2 regions of the Nocardioides sp. CCNWLW239 genome follow, and region 2 is predicted to be linked to the other one. Evidence: riboswitches for the same ligand, from Rfam matches in the RefSeq annotation. Region 2 holds a riboswitch; the other holds the start of a gene.

Region 1 (10,045 bases), on a different contig from region 2:
TGCAGGATGGCGGCACGGGCCGCGTTGCTGCCGGCTGCGCCGTGCACGCCTCCGCCCGGGTGGGCGGAGGCGGACCCGAGGAACAGTCCGGTGATGCCGGTCTCCGCCCTCCCCATGCCCGGCACCGGTCGAAAGACCAGCTGCTGGTGGAGCTGAGACGTGCCGCCGCCGATCGCGCCGCCGATCAGGTTGGCGTCGAGGGCTTCGAACTCATGCGGCCCGAGGACACGTCGTGCGGCGACGGCGCTGCCGAAGCCGGGCGCCAGGCGCTCGATGCGCGCCTGCATGCGGTCGGCGAACCGTTCGCACTCCTCCTCGTCCCATCGCCCGCGCAGACCGTCAGGTCCCGCATCGCGCCGCACCGTCTGCGGCACGTGCGTGTAGGCCCACACCGACTCCGTCCCGGTCGGCGACCGGCTCGGGTCGGTGGTGGTCATCTGACCTGCCAGGAGGAACGGAGCATCGGGGATGACGCCGGCGGACACCTGCGACAACGATTGAGTCATCTGCTCGACCGAGTCGGCGACGTGGAAGGTGCCGGGCGCGTACGCAGGTTCGGCGAGCCACGGGATGGGCTTGTCCAGGGCCCAGTCGACCTTGACCGTGCCCGGGTCCAGCTGGAAGTTCTCCATGCCGGCTGCGACACGTCGCGGTACGTCTGCGGGGTCGAGGAGCCGACCGTACAGATGGGGTGCTGCGACGTCGGCGATCACGGCACGGACCGCTGCGATCCGATCGCCCTCACGGGTGCGCACCTCGGTGACGCGACCGCCCTCGACACCGAGGCGGGTGACCTCGGCACCGCACCGGACGTCGCCTCCACGCTCACGGAAGCGGCGCTCCAGCGCGGCGGCGAGTACGCCGGCACCGCCCTCCGGGACGGGGAAGCCGACGGTCTGGCCCAGCATGGCGAGCAGAAGCCCCATCATCCCGGAGCCCGGCGAGTCCAACGGGATGTCGGCATGTCCGGCGTTGCCGGCCAGGAGCAGACGTGCACCTTCACCGCCGAAGCGGTTGCGGGCGAGGTCTCCGGCCGGGGTGAGCAGCGTACGCACGGCCGCCAGGCCCCCTGCGCGACGTAGGGCGTTGAGCAGGTGAGCCCCCGGGCGCAGAGGCGGGAACGGGGTCAGCAGGGCGTGCACGAGAGGTTCACCGATGTGGTCCCACAGGCCGCACAGCTCCAGCCACGCGTCGCCGTCGCCGACATGCTGGGCATCGAGCAGCCCTGCGGTGACGTGTCGATCGCGGTGCAGCAGCGCCCAGCTGCCGTCCTGCAGGGGGTGACCCAGGACAGCGGGGGCATGCACCCATCGCAGCCCGTAGTCGTCCAGGCCGAGACCGCGGATGGTGGGCGAGGCGGCCGCGAGCGGATAGAACGCGCTGAAGGTGTCGTGGACGAAGCCCGGGTGGACGTCCTCGGAACTACGGACCGCTCCGCCCGTGGTGGCCTGGGCCTCGAGCACCAGCACCGACCAGCCCTTGTCGGCGAGCAGGTTGGCCGCGACCAGGCCGTTGGGTCCGGCCCCGACGACGACCGCGTCGTAGGCGGTCTCGCTCATGGGCGGCGTTCGACGATGAAGGCCAAGCGCCGCAGAGCCTCCACGTTTCGCCACGTGAGGAGCGGATCCTGCACCAGCCGTGGGACCAGTGCGCCCGGGCCCGCGACGGCCTGCTCCCGAATCGTGATCTCGGTGTCCTCTCCTGCCGGCTCCACCGTGATCTCGACGTGCGCGGCACCTACGGGCCAGCCGCGCGCACGGAGCAACAGCCTGCTCCCGGGATCGCACTCGAGCACCTCGGTGCTGTCGTCGAGCAGCAGCGGCCAGACGCCGACCGAGTGGTGCAGCTGAGAGCCGACGTTCGGCCAGTCCTTGTCGGCGTCACGCAGTCGAGACGCGCCGACCACCCAGAGCGGGTAGAGCCAACCGTCCGAGAGGACCTCCCACACGTGCTCGGGCGAAGCGTGGACCAGCCTGTGATTTGTGCTCATGGAGACGTCCTCGGCGGCTCGGGGTCACTGGCGGTAGCGGTACCCCTCCCCCGGCGCGTTATGCGGAGGACCAGGTTGCGCACGATCCCCAGGGCCGCATTCCCACGGTCGCCGCGCATCGCGCTCTCGCCGTCCATGGCGGCCAGGACGTTGCCCGGATGTGGGTCGACGGGACGGGTGAGGTCGGTGAGCAGGAAGCCGAGGATCGGCGCGACCACCCGCTCGTGGAGAAGGGGCACCGTGTGCTCCAGCCGTATCACCTCGTTGGCCACGCTCAGCTGCGGCCGGCCACGGCCGCGGTCGGCCCGGCGCAGGATCTGCCGCGCTGCTCGTTCAGGGCTGGAGACCGGCGGCGGGGGCCGGCCCTCATGACCGATGACACTCGCGGCATGGCGATAGATGGGGGTGTCGACACCACCCGGCGCGACGTACACGATCGCGACATCCGGTCGGTCGCGGTTCTCCAGGCGCAGCTGACGAGCCAGCGCTCGGACACCCCACTTGCTGATGACGTAGGCACTCATCGACGGTGCCGTGACGTGGCCGAGCACCGATCCGACCAGGACCAGCGTCCCGCTGCCCTGGCCGCGCAACACGGGCAGCACATGACGGGCCACATCGACCGACCCGAGGAGATTGGTACGCAGCACACCCTCGAAGAGTTCGGAGGGCAGGGACTCCGTGCGACCCAGCGCAACCACTCCCGCGCAGTGGATGACCGTGTCGAGCCGCCCGTCCCGGTCGAGCACCGCCCCGACACAGTCCCGGACCGCATCGTCGTCGCCCACATCGAGCGGCAGCACCATGGTCGATGCCGCCCCCAGCCCCACGCACGCACGCGCAGCGGCGTCCAGCGACTCACGACCTCGGGCGACCAGAACGAGGTGGTCTCCGCGGGTGGCGGCGAGACGCGCGACAGCCAGACCGATCCCGCTGGATGCCCCGGTGACAAGGGTGATCGCCATACTCGGAGGCGGTACCCGTGACCAGCGATTTCATGCGATGGCGGCGCGCGTCCACGCAGCCTCTCGGCTCAGCACTCGATGACGTTGACCGCGAGGCCGCCGCGGGAGGTCTCCTTGTATTTCACCTTCATGTCGGCGCCGGTCTCCCGCATCGTCTTCAGCGCCTTGTCGAGGCTGACCTTGTGGGAGCCGTTGCCGTTGAGGGCGAGGCGGGCGGCATTGATGGCCTTCACGCTGGCGATGGCGTTGCGCTCGATGCACGGGATCTGAACCAGGCCACCCACCGGGTCGCAGGTGAGCCCGAGGTTGTGCTCGATGCCGACCTCGGCAGCGTTCTCCACCTGCTCCGGGGTGCCGCCCAGCACCTCGCACAGCGCACCAGCGGCCATCGCGCAGGCCGAGCCGACCTCGCCCTGGCAGCCGACCTCGGCGCCGGAGATCGAGGCGTTCGTCTTGCACAGGATGCCGATGGCGGCAGCGGTGAGCAGGAACCGGACGATGCCGTCCTCGATCGCGGCCTCGTCCAGCCCGGCCTCGGGTGCCACGAAACGTACCCAGTAGTGCAGGACGGCGGGCACGATCCCGGCGGCGCCGTTGGTGGGAGCGGTGACGACGCGGCCGCCCGAGGCGTTCTCCTCGTTGACCGCCAGGGCGAACAGGTTGACCCAGTCCATGACCCGGAACGGGTCCTGGGCGCCGGCTCCGGAGGCCAGGTCGCGGTAGAGCAGCGGCGCCCGGCGCGGGACCCGCAGTCCACCGGGAAGTACGCCGTCCGTCACCGGATCGCGATCGCAGCCGGCCTGCACGCAGGCCGCCATCACCCGCCAGATCTCCAGCAGGCCGGCACGGATCTCCTCAGGCGTACGCCAGGTGAGCTCGTTCGCGAGCATGAGGTCGGAGACACGGAACCCCTCTCGCTCGCAGATGTCGAGCAGCTCGGCGCCGGTGGCGAACGGGAAGCGTACGGGCGAGCGGTCGGGCACCACCCGCGCGGCGCCCGACGCATGCTCGTCGACGACGAAGCCGCCGCCGACGGAGTAGTAGGTGCGCTCGCGCAGCACCTCCCCCGTGGCTGCGTACGCGGAGAACACCATGCCGTTGGGGTGGCCCGGCAGGCTCTTGCGCCGATGCATGACCAGGTCGGTGTCACCGGCGAAGCGGATCGCTCGGCGCCCGCCCAACCACAGCTCGCCGGTCTCGCGGATCGTCGTCACCCGCGCAGAGGACGCCCTCGTGTCGACGGTCTCCGGTTCCTCCCCGGCGAGCCCGAGCAGCACAGCACCCTCCGAGCCGTGGCCGTGACCGGTCGCACCGAGGGACCCGAAGAGCTCGGCCTTCACCCGCGTGGCCGCATCCAGAAGACCGTCCGCGACGAGACCGTCGACGAACGTCTTCGCGGCGCGCATCGGTCCGACGGTGTGCGAGGAGGACGGCCCGATGCCGATCGAGTACAGGTCGAAGGCGCTCAGGGCCGTCGCGACGACCGCGGAGCCGGCGACCTCGGCGGTCACGTCACTCCTCGATCAGGGCGTCGTAGGCCGCGGCGTCGAGCAGGTCGGCAGCACCCGAGATACGCATCTCGAAGAGCCAGCCGGTGCCGAACGGGTCGCTGTTGATCAGCGCGGGGTCCTCGACGACGGCCGCGTTGACCTCGAGCACCTCGCCGTCCGCGGGCGCGAAGAGATCGCTGACCGACTTCGTCGACTCCAGCTCACCGCAGCTCTCGCCCCCGGTGATCGTGGTGCCCACCTCGGGCAGCTCGACGAAGACGATGTCGCCCAGTGCCTCGGTGGCGAAGGCGGTGACCCCGACGCGCGCGACGTCGCCGCGGGTCTCGATCCACTCGTGCTCGGCGGTGTAGGACAGGTGGGTCGGGTTGGCCATGGCGGTGCTCATTTCGTGGAGTAGAACGGAAGGTCGACGATCTCGGCGTCCTCGCGGCTGCCGCGTACGTCGATCTGGACCTTGCTGCCGACGACCGCGAGGTCGGGGCGGACGTACGCCATCGCGATCGGATGGCCGAGGGTCGGTGACGGGGAGCCGCTGGTGACGACGCCGATCTCGTCGCCGGTGGCCGGGTCGACGACGGCGTAGCCCGCCCGCGGGGAGCGGCGCCCGGTGGCCACGAGCCCGACGAGCGTGCTGCGCGGGCCTTCCTCGCGGCGTACCGCCAGGGCAGCCTCCCCGACGAAGCCGTCAGCCTTGTCGAAGGAGACGAGCCGGCCGAGGCCGGCCTCGAACGGCGTCGTGTCGCGGTTCAGCTCGTGGCCGTAGAGCGGCATGCCCGCCTCGAGCCGCAGGGTGTCGCGGCAGGCGAGCCCGGCAGGGACCAGCCCGTGCGGCGTACCGGCCTCGGTGATGGCCTCCCAGACAGCAGCGGCCGACGCGGGCGCGCAGTAGATCTCGAAGCCGTCCTCGCCGGTGTAGCCGGTGCGGGCGAGCAGGACCTCGACCCCGGCGACCGTGCCGGCGTCGATGGCGTAGTAGCGCAGGGAGGGAACGTCCAGGTCGGTCAGGGCCGCGACGATCGCCGCCGAGGCGGGCCCCTGCACGGCGATCAGCGCGAACTCGGCCGAGGCGTCGTGGACCAGGACGTCGTACCCCTCCGCTCGCTCGGTCAGGGCCGGAGCGACGACGCCGACGTTGCTCGCGTTGGCGACGACCAGGTAGCGCTCCTCCGCGAGCCGGTAGACGACCAGGTCGTCGATGATGCCGCCGTCCTCGGCGCAGATCATCGAGTAGCGGGCACGGCCGATGCCGATCGCCGACGGGCGGCCGACCAGGGCATGGTCGAGGGCGCGTCCCGCCTCGGGTCCGGTCACCTCGATCTCGCCCATGTGGCTCAGGTCGAAGAGGCCCGCGGCGGTGCGTACGGCATGGTGTTCCGCCGTCTCCGAGCGATAGCGGACCGGCATGCTCCAGCCGGCGAAGTCGGTGAACGAGGCACCGAGCGCCTGGTGGATCTCGTGCAGAGGGGTAGGGACGGGTGAGGTCATGTGTGCGGGAGGCTCCCTGCTGGTGGGTGCCCGAAGGCACCCGTGGACGGGTGACCTCCCCGCTCTGTCATCGCTACCTGAGAGCTTCACCGCCCGAGAGCGGTTTGCACCGTGGGTGCAGGATCCTGCGGACCCTGTCTTTCCAGAGGTCGCCTCACCACAGCGGTCATGGGGCCTGAGAGATTCTGGGGAGGTTTGCTCCTTCGGCGCCTCACCCGGGATGGTGAGGACTCTCCCGCTGCGGTTCGAACGGCGGATGTGAAGTTGTGCGGCACAACCTAGGTCTGGCCATCCCGGCCGTCAAGATGGCGGCCCGTTATCGGGAACTGTTCTCACCGGTCCTAGGATGGGTCGATGCCAGCGACGAGGACCCGGGTTCCCGTGGTCATCCTCACCGGCCATCTCGGCTCGGGGAAGACCACGCTGCTCAACCATCTGCTGCGTCAGCCCGGTGCCCGGGTGGGTGTGGTCGTCAACGACTTCGGCGACATCAACGTCGACGCCGGGCTCGTCACGGGGCAGGTGGACGAGCCGGCCTCGATCGCGGGCGGGTGCCTGTGCTGCCTGCCCGACGCAGGCGGTCTCGACGACGCACTCGAGAAGCTGACCCACCCGCGGCTGGCGCTCGACGTGGTGATCGTCGAAGCCAGCGGTCTCGCCGAGCCCGGCACGCTGGCCAGGCTGGTCCGGTTCAGCGGCGTCGAACGGGTACGCCGCGGTGGGCTCATCGAGGTCGTCGACGCCGCCTCCTACTTCGACACCCTCGACGACGGCCGCGGCCCGGCGCCGGTCCGGTTCGCGGCTGCGTCCCTGGTCGTCGTCAACAAGACCGACCTGGTGCCCGCCGCCGAGCGCGACGAGGTCCTTCGGCAGATCGAGCTCCGGGTGCGGGAGCACAACCCCGAGGTCCAGATCGCGTACGCCGTGGGTGGCCGCATCGACCCGCGCCTCGTCTACGACGCCGCGGTCCCCGAGGACCCGCCCGACGAGCTGCCGATCGCCGCGCTGCTGCGCGAGGCGGCCTCCGACCACCAGTCGCATCAGCACGCGGGGTCGGTGACCGTGACGACGCCGGGCACCATCGAGCCGTCGCGGCTGCTCGACCTGCTCGAGGAGCCGCCGGCGACGGCGTACCGGATCAAGGGGACCGTCGCCGTCGCGACCGGGCAGGGCCCGCGCAGCTATCACGTCAACCTGGTCGGGCGCAGCGCCCACGTCGCCGCGGCCGCGCGGACGCCGGACACGGCGAGCGAGCTCGTCGCCATCGGCCTGGAGCTCGAGACCGACGCGGTCCGTGAACGCCTCGCCGATGCCCTCGCCCCGGCCGAGCGGCCGAGCGCCGCAGGGCTTCGCCGACTGCGTCAGCTGGTCCGCGTCAGCCTCTGACTCCGTCGCAGAGATCGGGCCGGCTCAGCCGGCGCGGCGGACGATCCGTTCCATGTCGGTGATGATCACCGAGCGCGACTCCAGCCTGACCCAGCCCTTGGCCGCGAAGTCCGCGAGCGCCTTGTTGACCGTCTCCCGGGCCGCACCCACGAGCTGGGCGAGCTCCTCCTGGGTGAGGTCGTGGCGTACGTGGACGCCTTCCTCGGTCTCCTGACCGAACCGCTCGGCGAGATCCAGCAGCGCCTTCGCGACCCGGCGGGGCGCATCGGCGAAGACCAGGTCACCGATCACGTCGTTGGCCCGGCGCAGCCGACCCGACAGCAGCGCGAGCAGCCCGCGGGTCACGCTCGGCCGTCCGTCGAGCCAGGTCAGCAGGTCGTCGTGTGACAACGAGGCGAGCTCGACCCGGTCGGTGACGGCCGTGACCGTCGAGGAACGCAGACCGGGATCGAAGAGCGACAGCTCCCCGAACACCTGGCCCGGCCCCAGGATCGCCAGCAGGCTGTCCTGTCCGCTGGCCGAGGAACGGCTCAGCTTCACCTTGCCGTCCACGACCGCGTAGAGCCGGTCGGCGGCATCCCCCTCGTGGAACAGCACCTCGCCTCGGCGGAGGCGGGTCTGACCCATCATCGCGAGCATCGCCGTCATCGACTCGTCGTCGAGCTCGCTGAAAAGCGGCGCGTGCCGAAGCACGTCTTGATCCATTACCCAGCCGCTCCTGTCGTCGTGTGGCTTGAGTGGATCAGCCTAACCAGAGCAAGACGCTGGACAACGGATGTGTGTCCGGCATCGCACGCTTGCCGGGTGCGTTCTTCGCCACACCCACAGGCTCGGGAAGCCTCAGCGGCCCAGCGCCGTTGCTCTGGTGTGAGGCTCTCCATGCTGGACCGTTCCCGTACGCGGACGGGCTATCCCGACGGCGCTGCACTGACCCACACGATCGAGCGGGCGGTGGCGGCCGAGCGGCTCGGCTACCACCGGTTCTGGGTCGCGGAGCACCATGCGGTGCCGGGGATCGCGTCGGGGTCGCCGCCGGTGCTGCTCGGTGCGCTCGGTGCGCACACCTCCACCATCCGGCTCGGGTCGGGCGGGGTGATGCTGCCGCACCATCAGCCGCTGGTCGTCGCCGAGCAGTTCTTGATGCTCGACGCGCTCTACCCCGGCCGACTCGACCTGGGGCTGGGACGCACGCTGGGTTTCACTGCTCCCGTACGTCGCGCGCTGCGGCACGAGCTGGACGAGCCGGACACGTTCGCCGAGGACATCGAGGAGCTCCGCGGCTACCTCGACCGCACCGAAGCGGTCACCGCTCGGCCCGTCGCCGCGCACCAGATCCCCCTGTTCGTGCTGGCGACCGGGCGCGGGGTCGCGCTCGCCTCGAGGCTCGGGCTGCCGGTGGTCGTGGGCGGGCCCGTGCTGTACAGCCCGCGGCTGGATGAGGTCCTCGGGGCGTACCGGAAGGACTTCCGACCCTCTTCGCGGGCGTCCGAACCGTCGGTGATCGTCTCCGTCGACGTGCTGGTCGCGGACACCGATGCGGAGGCTGCCGAGCTCGCGCTGCCGGAGGCGTGGGCGATGGCCAGGTCGCGGCAGACCGGCGAGTTCGGTCCCCTCGAGCCGGTCGCGTCGATCCGGTCGCAGACGTGGTCGGGCCAGGTGCGCGAGCGGGTCGAGGCGCATCTCGCACGGACCACCGCCGGCTCCCCCGAGACCGTCCGGCGCAGGCTCGAACGGCTGGCCGAGACCACCGGCGCCGACGAGCTCCTCGCCTTCACCTCGACCTACGACCGCGACGCCCAGCTCGCCTCCGACGCCGCGCTCGCCCAGATCATGACGACGCAGATCATGACGACGCAGATCATGACGACGGAGGTCAGGGCCGAGGTTCCGCCCCGGAGCTGAGCACGTGGGCCGCCTCCAGGAGGAGGCGGCCGAGCTCGGCCTGACGGGGTGGTGCGAGTCGGGCCTCGATGCCGGTGATGCTGAGCGCTCCGTACGGCTGTCCGTGGGCGTCGAAGACCGCGGCACCCAAACCCCAGCTGCCGACCACGAGCAGGCCCGGGTTGACCGCGAAGCCACGCTCGCGGGTCGCGGCGATGCGCTTCCGCAGAGCGGACGCGGCGTGCTCCTCGCCGAATGCGGGGACGAGGTCGATGCGGGCCAGATAGGCCTCGCGCCGCGACTCCGGCAGGAAGGCGAGGATCGCGAGACCGGCCGAGGCCACGCCCAGCGGGAAGCGGATGCCCTCGTGGAGCACGTGCGAGCGGATCGGGAAGCTGCCGTCCTCGCGCAGGACGCAGACGGTCTCGTCGCCGCGCCGGATCGAGAAGAAGGCGCTCTCCCCCGTCTCCCGGGCGATGCGCAGCACCGCCGCGCGGGCAGCCGGAGTGATGTCGTGGCGGGTGGTCGCGGCGGCGCCGAGCAGGAAGCACTCGGGGCCGAGGTGCCAGGCGCCGGTGCTGTTGTCGCGTTCGACCAGCCCCTCCTCCTGGAGCGCGCTGAGCAGCCGGTGGGCGGTGGGGCGCGGGATGGCGGCGTTCGTGGCCAGCTGGGTGGTCGTCGCCCCCTCCGGCTCGCCCGCGGCGAGCAGCCGCAGCAGGTGCGCGCTGCGACGGATCACGCTGGGCTGGGTCGCTGCGGGTTCCATGAGACGTACGATAGGCGACGTCCACTCAGTGAACGCTACTGCGCCACCGGGGCCGTTCATC
Region 2 (10,045 bases):
CGCGGCAGAGCATCGCCGCCGACCTCGACAAGGACGCCGAGGAGCTCTTCACGATCACCAAGCAGTGCTTCGACGAGTTCCACCGGCTCTTCGGCATCCGCTACCCGTTCGGCAACTACCACCAGGCGTTCGTGCCGGAGTTCAACGCCGGCGCGATGGAGAACCCGGGCTGCGTGACCTTCCGCGACCCGCTCGTCTTCACCTCCCGCGTGACCCGTGGCATGCGGATCCAGCGGGCCACCACGGTCGCCCACGAGATGGCCCACCAGTGGTTCGGCGACCTGGTCACGCCGCAGTGGTGGGACGACCTGTGGCTCAACGAGTCGTTCGCCGAATACATGGGCAACCGGGTGACCGCCGAGGTCACCGAGTACGCCGACGCCTGGGCCGACATGTCCTACGCCCGCCGCCAGTGGGGCCTGACCGCCGACCAGCGCGGCTCCACGCACTCGGTCGCCGGCAACGGCGCCGAAGACGCCGTCTCCGCGCTGCAGAACTTCGACGGGATCTCCTACTCCAAGGGATCGGCGATCCTCCGTCAGCTCGCGGCGTCGCTGGGCGACGACGTCTTCTTCGCGGGCGCGATCGACCACTTCACCAAGCACCGGTTCGGCAACGCCACCATGCACGACCTGTTCGCGTCCTGGGCCTCCGCTGCCGCCGCGGCAGGCGTCGAGTTCGACCTCGACACCTTCACCTCCCAGTGGCTGCTCACCGCCGGACCGGACACGCTCTCCTGGGACCCGGCCAAGATGGTCGTCAACCGCACTGCCCCCTCGCTGCACCCTGCGGACCGTTCCCACACCTTCCGCGCGGCGATCCTCAACGGCACCCGGTGGACCACCGAGGAGATCACGGTGACCGGTGACCAGACGCCGTTGAAGGTCGCCGCCAACGCCGTCGTGCTCGACCCCTACGACGACACCTGGGCCGCCGCGATCCCCGACTGGGAGACCGTGCAAGCGCTCAAGGCAGCGCTCCCCGAGGTCACCGACGACGGCCTGCGTGCGGGCGTGTGGAACAACCTGCGCAGTGCCTGGTTCAACGCCGCCGTCGACCCCGCCGACGTCATCGACATCGCCGAGGCGTCCCTGCCGATCGAGGACGTCGAGGACACCCCGCGGCGCACCATGCCCTGGCTGTTCGGCGCGGTCGTGCCGCTGGCGCCCGCCGGGGCTCGTGAGCGGCTCCACGAGGCGGCGCTGCGCAAGCTCGACGAGGTCCCGCCCGGCTCCGAGCTGCAGCTGTCGGCCTATCGCGCCGCCATCCGGTCGGCGACCTCCGAGTCGCTGCTGCGGGAGTGGCTGGCTGCTCCCCCGGCCGGCATCGAGACCGACCTGGACCTGCGCTGGCGGATCCTCGCCAAGCTGGCTGAGAACGGCTTCGCTTCTCGTGAGGAGCTCCAGGCGGCGTACGACGCGGAGCCGGCCAACGACGCCCGCATCCACCTCAACGGCGCGCTGGTCAGCATCCCCGACGCCGAGGCGAAGACCTACGGTTGGTCGGTGTTCACCGGCGAGACCGATCTGCCCAACTACGACATCCTCGCCGCCGGTCGCGCGTTCTGGACCGGGCCGGCCGAGCTCACCGCGAGCTATGTGGAGCGCTACTTCGCCGAGCTTCCCGCCACCGCCGACAAACGGTCGGGCTGGAGCCTCGCCGAGGCGGCCGAGGCGTTCTTCCCGAGCGGGGCGGTGTCCGAGGAGACGCTCGCCGCCGCGCGGGCGGTTATCGAGCTGGATCTGGATCCGGGCGTACGTCGCCGGGTCTCGGACGCAGCTGACAACCTGCAGCGACAGCTGGCGATCAAGGTGACCTACCCCGCGTAGCAGGGCTCCGGCGGTGAGTCGGCGGCACGACTGTCCGTGCTCACCGATAGTTTTCGTTTCATGCGGATCCTGCACACCTCCGACTGGCACCTGGGCCGGTCCTTCCACCGGGAGGGCATGCTCGGGCACCAGGCGGCGTACGTCGACCATCTCCTCTCCGTGGTGGAGCAGGGATCGGTCGACGTGGTGTGCGTCTCCGGCGATGTTTACGACCGTGCACTTCCGCAGGTCGACGCGGTGCGGCTGGCCTCCGAGGCCCTTGCACGGCTGGCGGCGTCGCGGGCGAAGGTCGTCATCACCAGCGGCAACCACGACTCGGCCCAACGGCTGGGCTTCGGTTCCGAGCTGATCGATGCCGCAGGGATCTTCATCCGCACCGACCTGGCCGGAGTGGGACGCCCGGTGATGCTCCCCGACGAGCACGGCGCGGTCGCCTTCTACGGCCTCCCCTACCTCGACCCCGACGCCGCGCGGGCGTCCTGGGGGCTGGAGTCACGCTCCCACCAGGCTGCGCTCACTGAGGCGATGCGACGGGTCCGCGCGGACCTCGCCGACAGGGGTGGCCGCAGCGTGGTGATGGCCCACGCCTTCGTCACCGGCGCAGAGCCGTCCGACTCCGAGCGAGACATCTCCGTCGGTGGCGTCTCGATGGTGCCGGCAAGCATCTTCGACGACGTCTCCTATGCCGCCCTCGGCCACCTCCACGGCCGCCACACGATCACCGAGACGGTGCGCTACAGCGGCTCGCCGCTGGCCTACTCCTTCTCCGAGGCCAACCACATCAAGGGATCCTGGCTCATCGATCTCGACGAGTCGGGCTTCGTGGCCAGCGAGTTCGTGGAGGCACCGGTCCCGCGCAAGCTGGCCAGGCTGCGCGGCACGCTCGAGGAGCTGCTCAGCGACCCGCGCCACGAGGTCCACGAGCAGTCGTGGGTGCAGGTCACCCTGACCGACCGGATCCGCCCGGCACAGGCGATGGAGCGCCTGCGCCGACGTTTCCCGCACACCCTGGTGCTGGGATTCGAGTCCACCGCGCCGGTCCTGGGCGCGCTGTCACGGCCCGACCCGTCCCGGCCGCGACGCGACATCGACCTGGTCACCGAGTTCGTGGCCCAGCTGCGCGGCGAGCCCGCCGCCAAGGCGGAGCTGGCGCTGCTGCAGACGGCTGTGGACGCCTGCTGCGAGGATCCCGAGGTCGACACCCTCGACTCCGCCGCCGGCGGTGCCGAGGACGAGGAATGGCTCGAGGTGCTGTTCTGATGCGCCTTCACCATCTGGAGGTGACCGCTTTCGGGCCGTTCACGGGCACGGTCGACGTCGACTTCGACCAGCTCTCCGAGGCAGGGCTGTTCCTGCTCTCGGGCGCCACCGGCGCCGGCAAGACGAGCGTCCTGGACGCCGTCTGCTTCGCCCTCTACGGCGACGTACCCGGTGACCGTTCCGTCGCGAAGCGGCTGCGGAGCGACCGAGCGCCGGCCGAGGTCGCGACCCGTGTCGTCCTGGAGGCGACGCTCGCCCAACGCCGCTTCCGGATCACCCGCTCGCCGTCGTGGGAGCGGCCCAAGCGGCGCGGCGCCGGCACCACGACCCAGCAGGCCTCGGTCGTGCTCATGGAACAGGTCGGCGATGAGTGGCGCACCCTCACCACCCGCCTCGACGAGGCCGGCCACCTCGTCTCCGAGCTGCTCGGGATGACGCTCACCCAGTTCGTCCAGGTCGCGATGCTCCCCCAGGGCCGTTTCCAAGCCTTCCTCCGTTCCAGCGCCGAGGAGCGCAAACGCCTGCTCGAGCGGCTCTTCCGCACCGAGCGATTCGCGGACGTCGAGCGCTGGCTCCGGGAGCGCCGTGTCGAGCTCCGGCGCCGCTCCGAGGAGCTCAACGCGGGCGTCGCCGAGGTGGTCAGCAGGATCAGCGAGACCGCCGCTGTCACGCTTCCCGAGGACTGGGACGTCCACGACCTCGGGCTCCCGGCCGGCGACGGCGCGATCGCCACCTGGGCCCGTGCCCTGACCGAGGAGGCCACCGAGGCGCAGGCTGTCACCTCCGGCGCCGCGATGGAGGCTCTCGCCGCGGAGTCGGAGACCCTCAGCGCCCTCGACGCCGCTCGTGCGACGGCCGAGAAGCAGCGCGGTCTCCGCGCGGCCGCTGCGGCCGAGAGCCGCCTCCTCGCCGCAGCCGAGGAGCAGGAGGAGCGCGTACGCCGCGTCGAGGCCGCCCAGCGGGCCGAGGCCGTGGCCGGGGTCAGCGAGCTCGCCGACCAGGCGCGCCGCGAGCACGCTTCGGCAGCATCCCTGGCGCCGCGCAACCTGACCCTTGCCGAGGCCAAGGCTGCCGTCGACCGGATCTCTGCACGCGTGGCCCAGGCCCGCACCCTGGTGCCGGTCCAGCGCCGCCTCAGCGAGGTCACTCGTGCCATCGCCGCGACCGAGGCCGAGCGCGACCGCCTGCTCACCCGGATGCGCGAGCAGGAACAGCTCGCCGAGGACCTGCCAGAGAAGGCCGAGACGCTCACCGTCGAGCTGGCGACGGCCACCGAAGCGGCCGCGGCGATCCCGGTGCTGCGCGCCCAGGTCGCAGCGTTGGCCGAGGTCGGCCGGCTCACCGCGGACCTCGCCGACGCCCGGATCCGACACGAGTCGGCCCGGACGGCCGCCATGGAGGCGCGCACCCACTATCTCGACGTACGACAGGCCCGCTTGGACGGCATCGCCGCCGAGCTCGCCGGCGCGCTCGCGGTCGGCGCGGACTGCCCGGTGTGCGGTTCCCACGAGCATCCCCACAAGGCCTCTCCTGCCGACGGCGCACCCGACGCTGCCGCGGAGAGGTCCGCTCAGGCGGCCTACGACAACGCCAGCGCCGAGGAGCACGCGCGCGACCAGCACGTGCGCGACCTCACCGTCCGTCTCCAGCTCGCCCAGGCGGCTGCCGGGGAGACCGACGAGCCGGCAGGGTCGGCACAGCATGCCGATCATGCCGAAGCAGCCGAGCGGCTCGCCGGCCTGGAGCGCCGGGCCGCTCGCGAGCCCTCCCTCCGCGCCGACCTCGCCGCTCTCGAAGAGACCCGGGCCCGCTCGGCCAAGATCCGTGTCGAGCTCGAGACCCGCGCGGCCGAGCTCGAGACCACGCTGCGCCATCTCACCGAGGAGTGCGAGCGTCTCGAGGAGCAGCTCGCCGACGTACGCGGCACCCACGCCGATCTCGATGCCCTGCTGACCGGCCTCGAGCGCGACCAGCAGGACGCGACCACCGCCCTCGAGCGTCTCGAGGCCGCGACTCGCGCGGCCGAAGCACTCGCCGGGGCCGAACGCACCCTGAGCGCGACCGCGGCCCGCGCCGGTTTCGACTCACCCGAAGCCGCGCTCGCCGCCGCTCTCCCACCGGAGCAGCTCGCAGCGCTGAACGGCCAGATCAAGACGTACGCCGACAGTCTCGCGGCCGCCCGCGCGACCCTGGACTCCCCCGGAGCCGCCGAGATCCTGGCGACCGCCGAGCCCGATCTACCGGCGCTCGCCGACGCCCACCGTAAGGCCGCCGACGCCGCCGACGCCGCTCGCTCGGCGGCTGACACCGCCGCCACCCGGGCCGCCCGTCTCGACTCGCTGCAGCGCGATCTGGCTCAGGCGCTCTCCACCTGGGCCCCGGTCCGCGCCGATCTCGAGGTAGCGGCCCGGCTCGCTGCCTTCGCCGAGGGGAAGAGCAGCGACAACCAGCTCCAGATGAGCCTGTCGGCGTACGTCGTCGCCTACCGCCTCACCCAGGTCGTCGCGGCCGCCAACGAACGGCTGGCGAAGATGAGCGACCAGCGCTACGCCCTCGAGCACTCCGCCGCCAAGGGCGCCGGCGACCGCCGCGGCGGACTCGCGCTGATGGTGCGTGACGACTGGTCCGGCGAGTCGAGAGATCCCGCCACGCTCTCCGGAGGCGAGACCTTCGTGGTCTCCCTCGCCCTCGCGCTCGGCCTGGCCGACGTGATCATGAACGAGGCCGGCGGGCAGATGCTCGACACCCTCTTCGTCGACGAGGGCTTCGGCTCCCTCGACGCCGACACCCTCGACGACGTGCTCGACGTCCTCGACACTCTCCGTGAGGGCGGCCGCATCATCGGCGTGGTCAGCCATGTCACCGAGATGCGCGAGCGCATCCCCACCCAGCTCGCGGTCACCAAGGGCCGCGAGGGCTCGACCCTCCAGATCCACGGCGCCTGACCCAGCCAGCCGAGGCGTCGCTCCGGTCGGCCGAGAGGTCACTGTCGTGCCAGCTCGGCCGACCGTGGCGACCTCTCGGCCGGCAGAACTGACGTCTGGGCCGACGTACGTGACGCCTCGGCTGGGGTTTACTCGGCGAAGGACTCGACAGGCGGGCAGGAGCAGACCAGGTTGCGGTCGCCGTAGGTGTTGTCGATACGGGCCACGGGCGGCCAGTACTTGTCCGGGTCGATGCCGCGGGGGAAGACGGCCTCTTCGCGAGAGTAGGGGCGGTCCCACTCGCCGACGAGCGCGCGCGAGGTGTGCGGGGCGCCGCGCAGGACCGAGTTCTCGGCGGTCCACTCCCCCGAGGCGACCCGGTCGATCTCGCCCTTGATCGCGATCATCGCGTCGATGAACCGGTCGAGCTCGGCGAGGTCCTCGGACTCGGTCGGCTCTACCATGAGCGTGCCGGCGACCGGGAAGGACATCGTCGGGGCGTGGAAGCCGTAGTCGATGAGGCGCTTGGCGACGTCGTCGACGGTCACGCCCGTCTCCTTCGTCATCGGGCGCAGGTCGAGGATGCACTCGTGCGCGACCAGGCCGGTCTCGCCGCGGTAGAGCACCGGGAAGTGCTCGTCCAGGCGCGCGGCCACGTAGTTGGCCGACAGCACAGCGGCAGCGGTCGCCCGGGTCAGGCCTTCGGCACCCATGAGCCGGATGTAGGCCCACGAGATCGGCAGGATGCCGGCCGATCCGTACGGAGCAGCCGAGATGGCGCCGATGCCGGAGCGCTTCGAGGCGTCGGGGTGCAGCGAGTGCGAGGGCAGGTAGGGGGCCAGGTGGGAGCGGACCGCCACCGGACCGACGCCCGGACCGCCACCGCCGTGCGGGATGCAGAAGGTCTTGTGGAGGTTGAGGTGAGAGACGTCGCCGCCGAACTCGCCCGGCTTGGCGTAGCCCAGGAGAGCGTTGAAGTTGGCGCCGTCGATGTAGACCTGGCCACCCGCCTCGTGCACCAGCTCGCAGACCTCGGTGATGCCCTCCTCGTAGACCCCGTGGGTCGAGGGGTAGGTCACCATGATCGCGGCCACCTTCTCGCCGTGGTCGGCCAGCTTCGCCCGCAGGTCGTCCAGGTCGACGGTGCCGTCCTCGGCCGACTTCACGACCTGGACCTTCATCCCGGCCATCGCCGCGGAGGCAGCGTTGGTGCCGTGGGCCGAGGACGGCATCAGGCAGATGTCGCGGTGTCCCTCGCCCTGTGCGTCGAGATAGCCGCGGATCGCCATCAGCCCGGCGAACTCACCCTGCGAGCCGGCGTTCGGCTGGATGGAGACCTCGTCGTAGCCGGTGACCTCGGCCAGCCAGCCCTCGAGCTCGCCGACGAGCCGTGCGTAGCCGGCCGCGTCCTCGGCGGGCACGAACGGGTGCAGGTCAGCGAAGCCGGGCAGCGAGATCGGCTCCATCTCGGTGGTCGCGTTGAGCTTCATGGTGCACGAGCCGAGCGGGATCATGCCCTTGTCGAGGGCGTAGTCGCGCGCGGAGAGCTTGTGGAGGTAGCGCAGCATCTGGGTCTCGCTGTGGTGCGCGTTGAAGACCTCGTGGGTGAGGTAGTCGGTGGTGCGCAGCAGGCCGTCGGGCAGCGCGCTCGCCGTGGTGCGGTCGATCTCCTCCAGGTCGAAGCCCGAGACGCCGAAGGCGTTGAGCACGGCCGACAGGGTCGAGCGCGTCGTCGCCTCGGAGGTCGAGATGCCGACCGTGTCTGCGTCCACGAGACGCAGATGTACGCCGAAACGACGCGCCGCGGTGACCACATCGGCCGCCCGGCCGGGCACGGTGACACACAGCGTGTCGAAGAACGTCTCCGAGACCAGCGGAAGCCCGGCCGACCGGAGCGCGGCAGCCAGGACCGCGGCGTAGCGGTGGGTGCGGGTCGCGATCGTCTTCAGCCCGGCGGGACCGTGGTAGACGGCGTACATCGAGGCGCCGACGGCCAGCAGCACCTGCGCAGTGCAGATGTTGGAGGTCGCCTTCTCGCGACGGATGTGCTGCTCGCGGGTCTGCAGGGCGAGCCGGTAGGCAGGCCGCCCCTCGGCATCGACGGAGACGCCGACGAGGCGACCGGGAAGGTGCCGCTCGATCCCCTCGTGGACGGCCATGTAGCCGGCGTGCGGACCACCGTAGAAGAGCGGGATGCCGAAGCGCTGGGTCGAGCCGACCACGACGTCGGCGCCGAGCGTGCCGGGCGCCTCCAGGACGGTCAGCGCCAGGAGGTCGGCGGCGACGACCGCGAGGCCGCCCCGCTCGTGGGTGGCGTCGATGATCGGCTTCAGGTCGGGAACGCGGCCGGAGGCACCGGGGTACTGGATCAGCACGCCGACCACGTCGCCCTCGGGCAGACCCTCGGAGAGGTCGGCGACGACGACCTCGAGCCCCATCGCCTCGGCGCGTACCTTCACGACCTCGATCGACTGCGGCAGCGCGTCGGCATCGATGACGAACGGACCGGAGCCCTTCCGGTTGGCCCGGTGCACCAGCGCGAGCGCCTCGGCGGCCGCGGTGCCTTCGTCCAGGAGGGAGGAGTTGGCCACCGGCAGGCCGGTCAGGTCACCGACCATCGTCTGGAAGTTGATGAGCGCCTCGAGACGCCCCTGGGAGATCTCGGGCTGGTAGGGCGTGTAGGCGGTGTACCAGCTCGGGTCCTCGAGCACGTTGCGGCGGATCACCGGCGGCGTCACGGTGGCGTGGTAGCCCAGCCCGATCATCGCCTCGCCGGGCTTGTTGGAGGCGGCGATCTCGCGAGCCAGCGAGGCGACCTGCGCCTCGGTCAGGGCACCCGGCAGGTCCAGCGACTCCGCCGACCGGATCCCGGCCGGGACCGCAGCGTCCATCATCGCGGCTACCGAGTCGTATCCGAGCCGCGAGAGCATGGTCGCCTCGTCAGCGGCCGAGAGCCCGACGTGGCGCTCCACGAACGGGGAGGCGGCATCGAGCTCGGACAGGGTGGGCGTGTCGGACACAGTGGCTCCTGAGGGCATCTAAGACAACTCGTAAGCCCTCCCCCTCTGTCACCGCACCTGCGCCGCTTCAGAGTTGCCTGGTCCGCACGGTCGTGGGTGCCTGAGAGTTTCCGGGGAGGAATTGCCCCTTCGGCGCCCCTTCAAGAGGAGCTCTCCCGTGCGGGATGGTCAGCACCACCAGCATAAAGGAAAGACCCCGAGGTCCCGCCTCCGCGGTGCCTCGGGGTCTTGTCGATGCTGAGAGTTCAGCTCCGGGCTTCGCCCGGTCGTCTCATCCGGCGTTGCGGGCGGCGCGCCTGGCGGCCAGCTCGTCGGAGGCCGAGCCGGCCGGCTCGCCGTCCTCGGCCGTACGCTCGCTGGGGAGCTCGGAGAGCGTCCCCTCGATCTCGCGCCAGACACCACCGATGGCGATGCCGAAGACGCCCTGCCCGCCCTGGAGCAGGTCGATGACTTCGTCGTTGCTGGTGCACTCGTAGACCGAGGCGCCGTCGCTCATCAGGGTCACGCGGGTCAGGTCATCGGTGCCCCGCTCACGCAGGTGCTGCACGGCGGCGCGGATCTGCTGCAGCGAGATGCCGGCGTCGAGCAGCCGCTTGATGACCTTGAGGATCAGGATGTCTCGGAACGAGTAGAGGCGCTGGGTGCCGGAGCCGGTGGCACCACGCACACTCGGCTCGACGAGTCCGGTGCGGGCCCAGTAGTCGAGCTGCCGATAGCTGATCCCAGCCGCGTTGCAGGCCGTCGGCCCGCGGTAACCGGTGTCGCTCGGCAGTGGCGAGACATCGTCGGTGAAGAGAAGGCCCTGCTCGTCAGCCTGCTCCGCCGCGCGTTGCGCGTCGACGTCGCCCTGGCTGGGCTTCTGCTCGTGGTCGAACACGATGTCCTCCATCGTCTACTCCGTTGCGCGTAACTCCACTCGGGGAATGAACGGCTGCGGCGGGGGGACCACATCGTTGGAGTTACAACAGAGACAACTACAAGGTAAGCGCCGCAAGGGCCCCGGTCAAAGAAC

Evidence for each region. A riboswitch is a leader RNA that binds a small molecule or an ion and turns the genes downstream of it on or off. The one in region 2 is predicted to bind glycine.
Region 1: another riboswitch for glycine. It lies ahead of gcvT (glycine cleavage system aminomethyltransferase GcvT); the one in region 2 lies ahead of gcvP (aminomethyl-transferring glycine dehydrogenase).

The regions. Positions count from the first base shown of each region.
Region 1 is NZ_JBBBNW010000009.1:93,373-103,417, reverse strand. It holds gene WBG06_RS25145 (phytoene desaturase family protein) at 1-1,559, opposite strand, end outside; gene WBG06_RS25140 (SRPBCC family protein) at 1,556-1,990, opposite strand; gene WBG06_RS25135 (SDR family NAD(P)-dependent oxidoreductase) at 1,987-2,955, opposite strand; gene WBG06_RS25130 (L-serine ammonia-lyase) at 3,024-4,466, opposite strand; gene gcvH (glycine cleavage system protein GcvH) at 4,468-4,839, opposite strand; gene gcvT (glycine cleavage system aminomethyltransferase GcvT) at 4,848-5,951, opposite strand; glycine riboswitch at 6,006-6,103, opposite strand; glycine riboswitch at 6,105-6,199, opposite strand; gene WBG06_RS25115 (CobW family GTP-binding protein) at 6,306-7,337, shown strand; gene WBG06_RS25110 (Crp/Fnr family transcriptional regulator) at 7,362-8,042, opposite strand; gene WBG06_RS25105 (LLM class flavin-dependent oxidoreductase) at 8,217-9,239, shown strand; gene WBG06_RS25100 (IclR family transcriptional regulator) at 9,211-9,984, opposite strand.
Region 2 is NZ_JBBBNW010000003.1:1,009,170-1,019,214, forward strand. It holds gene pepN (aminopeptidase N) at 1-1,829, shown strand, start outside; gene WBG06_RS16725 (exonuclease SbcCD subunit D) at 1,890-3,089, shown strand; gene WBG06_RS16730 (SMC family ATPase) at 3,089-6,034, shown strand; gene gcvP (aminomethyl-transferring glycine dehydrogenase) at 6,163-9,051, opposite strand; glycine riboswitch at 9,111-9,201, opposite strand; gene WBG06_RS16740 (MerR family transcriptional regulator) at 9,305-9,922, opposite strand.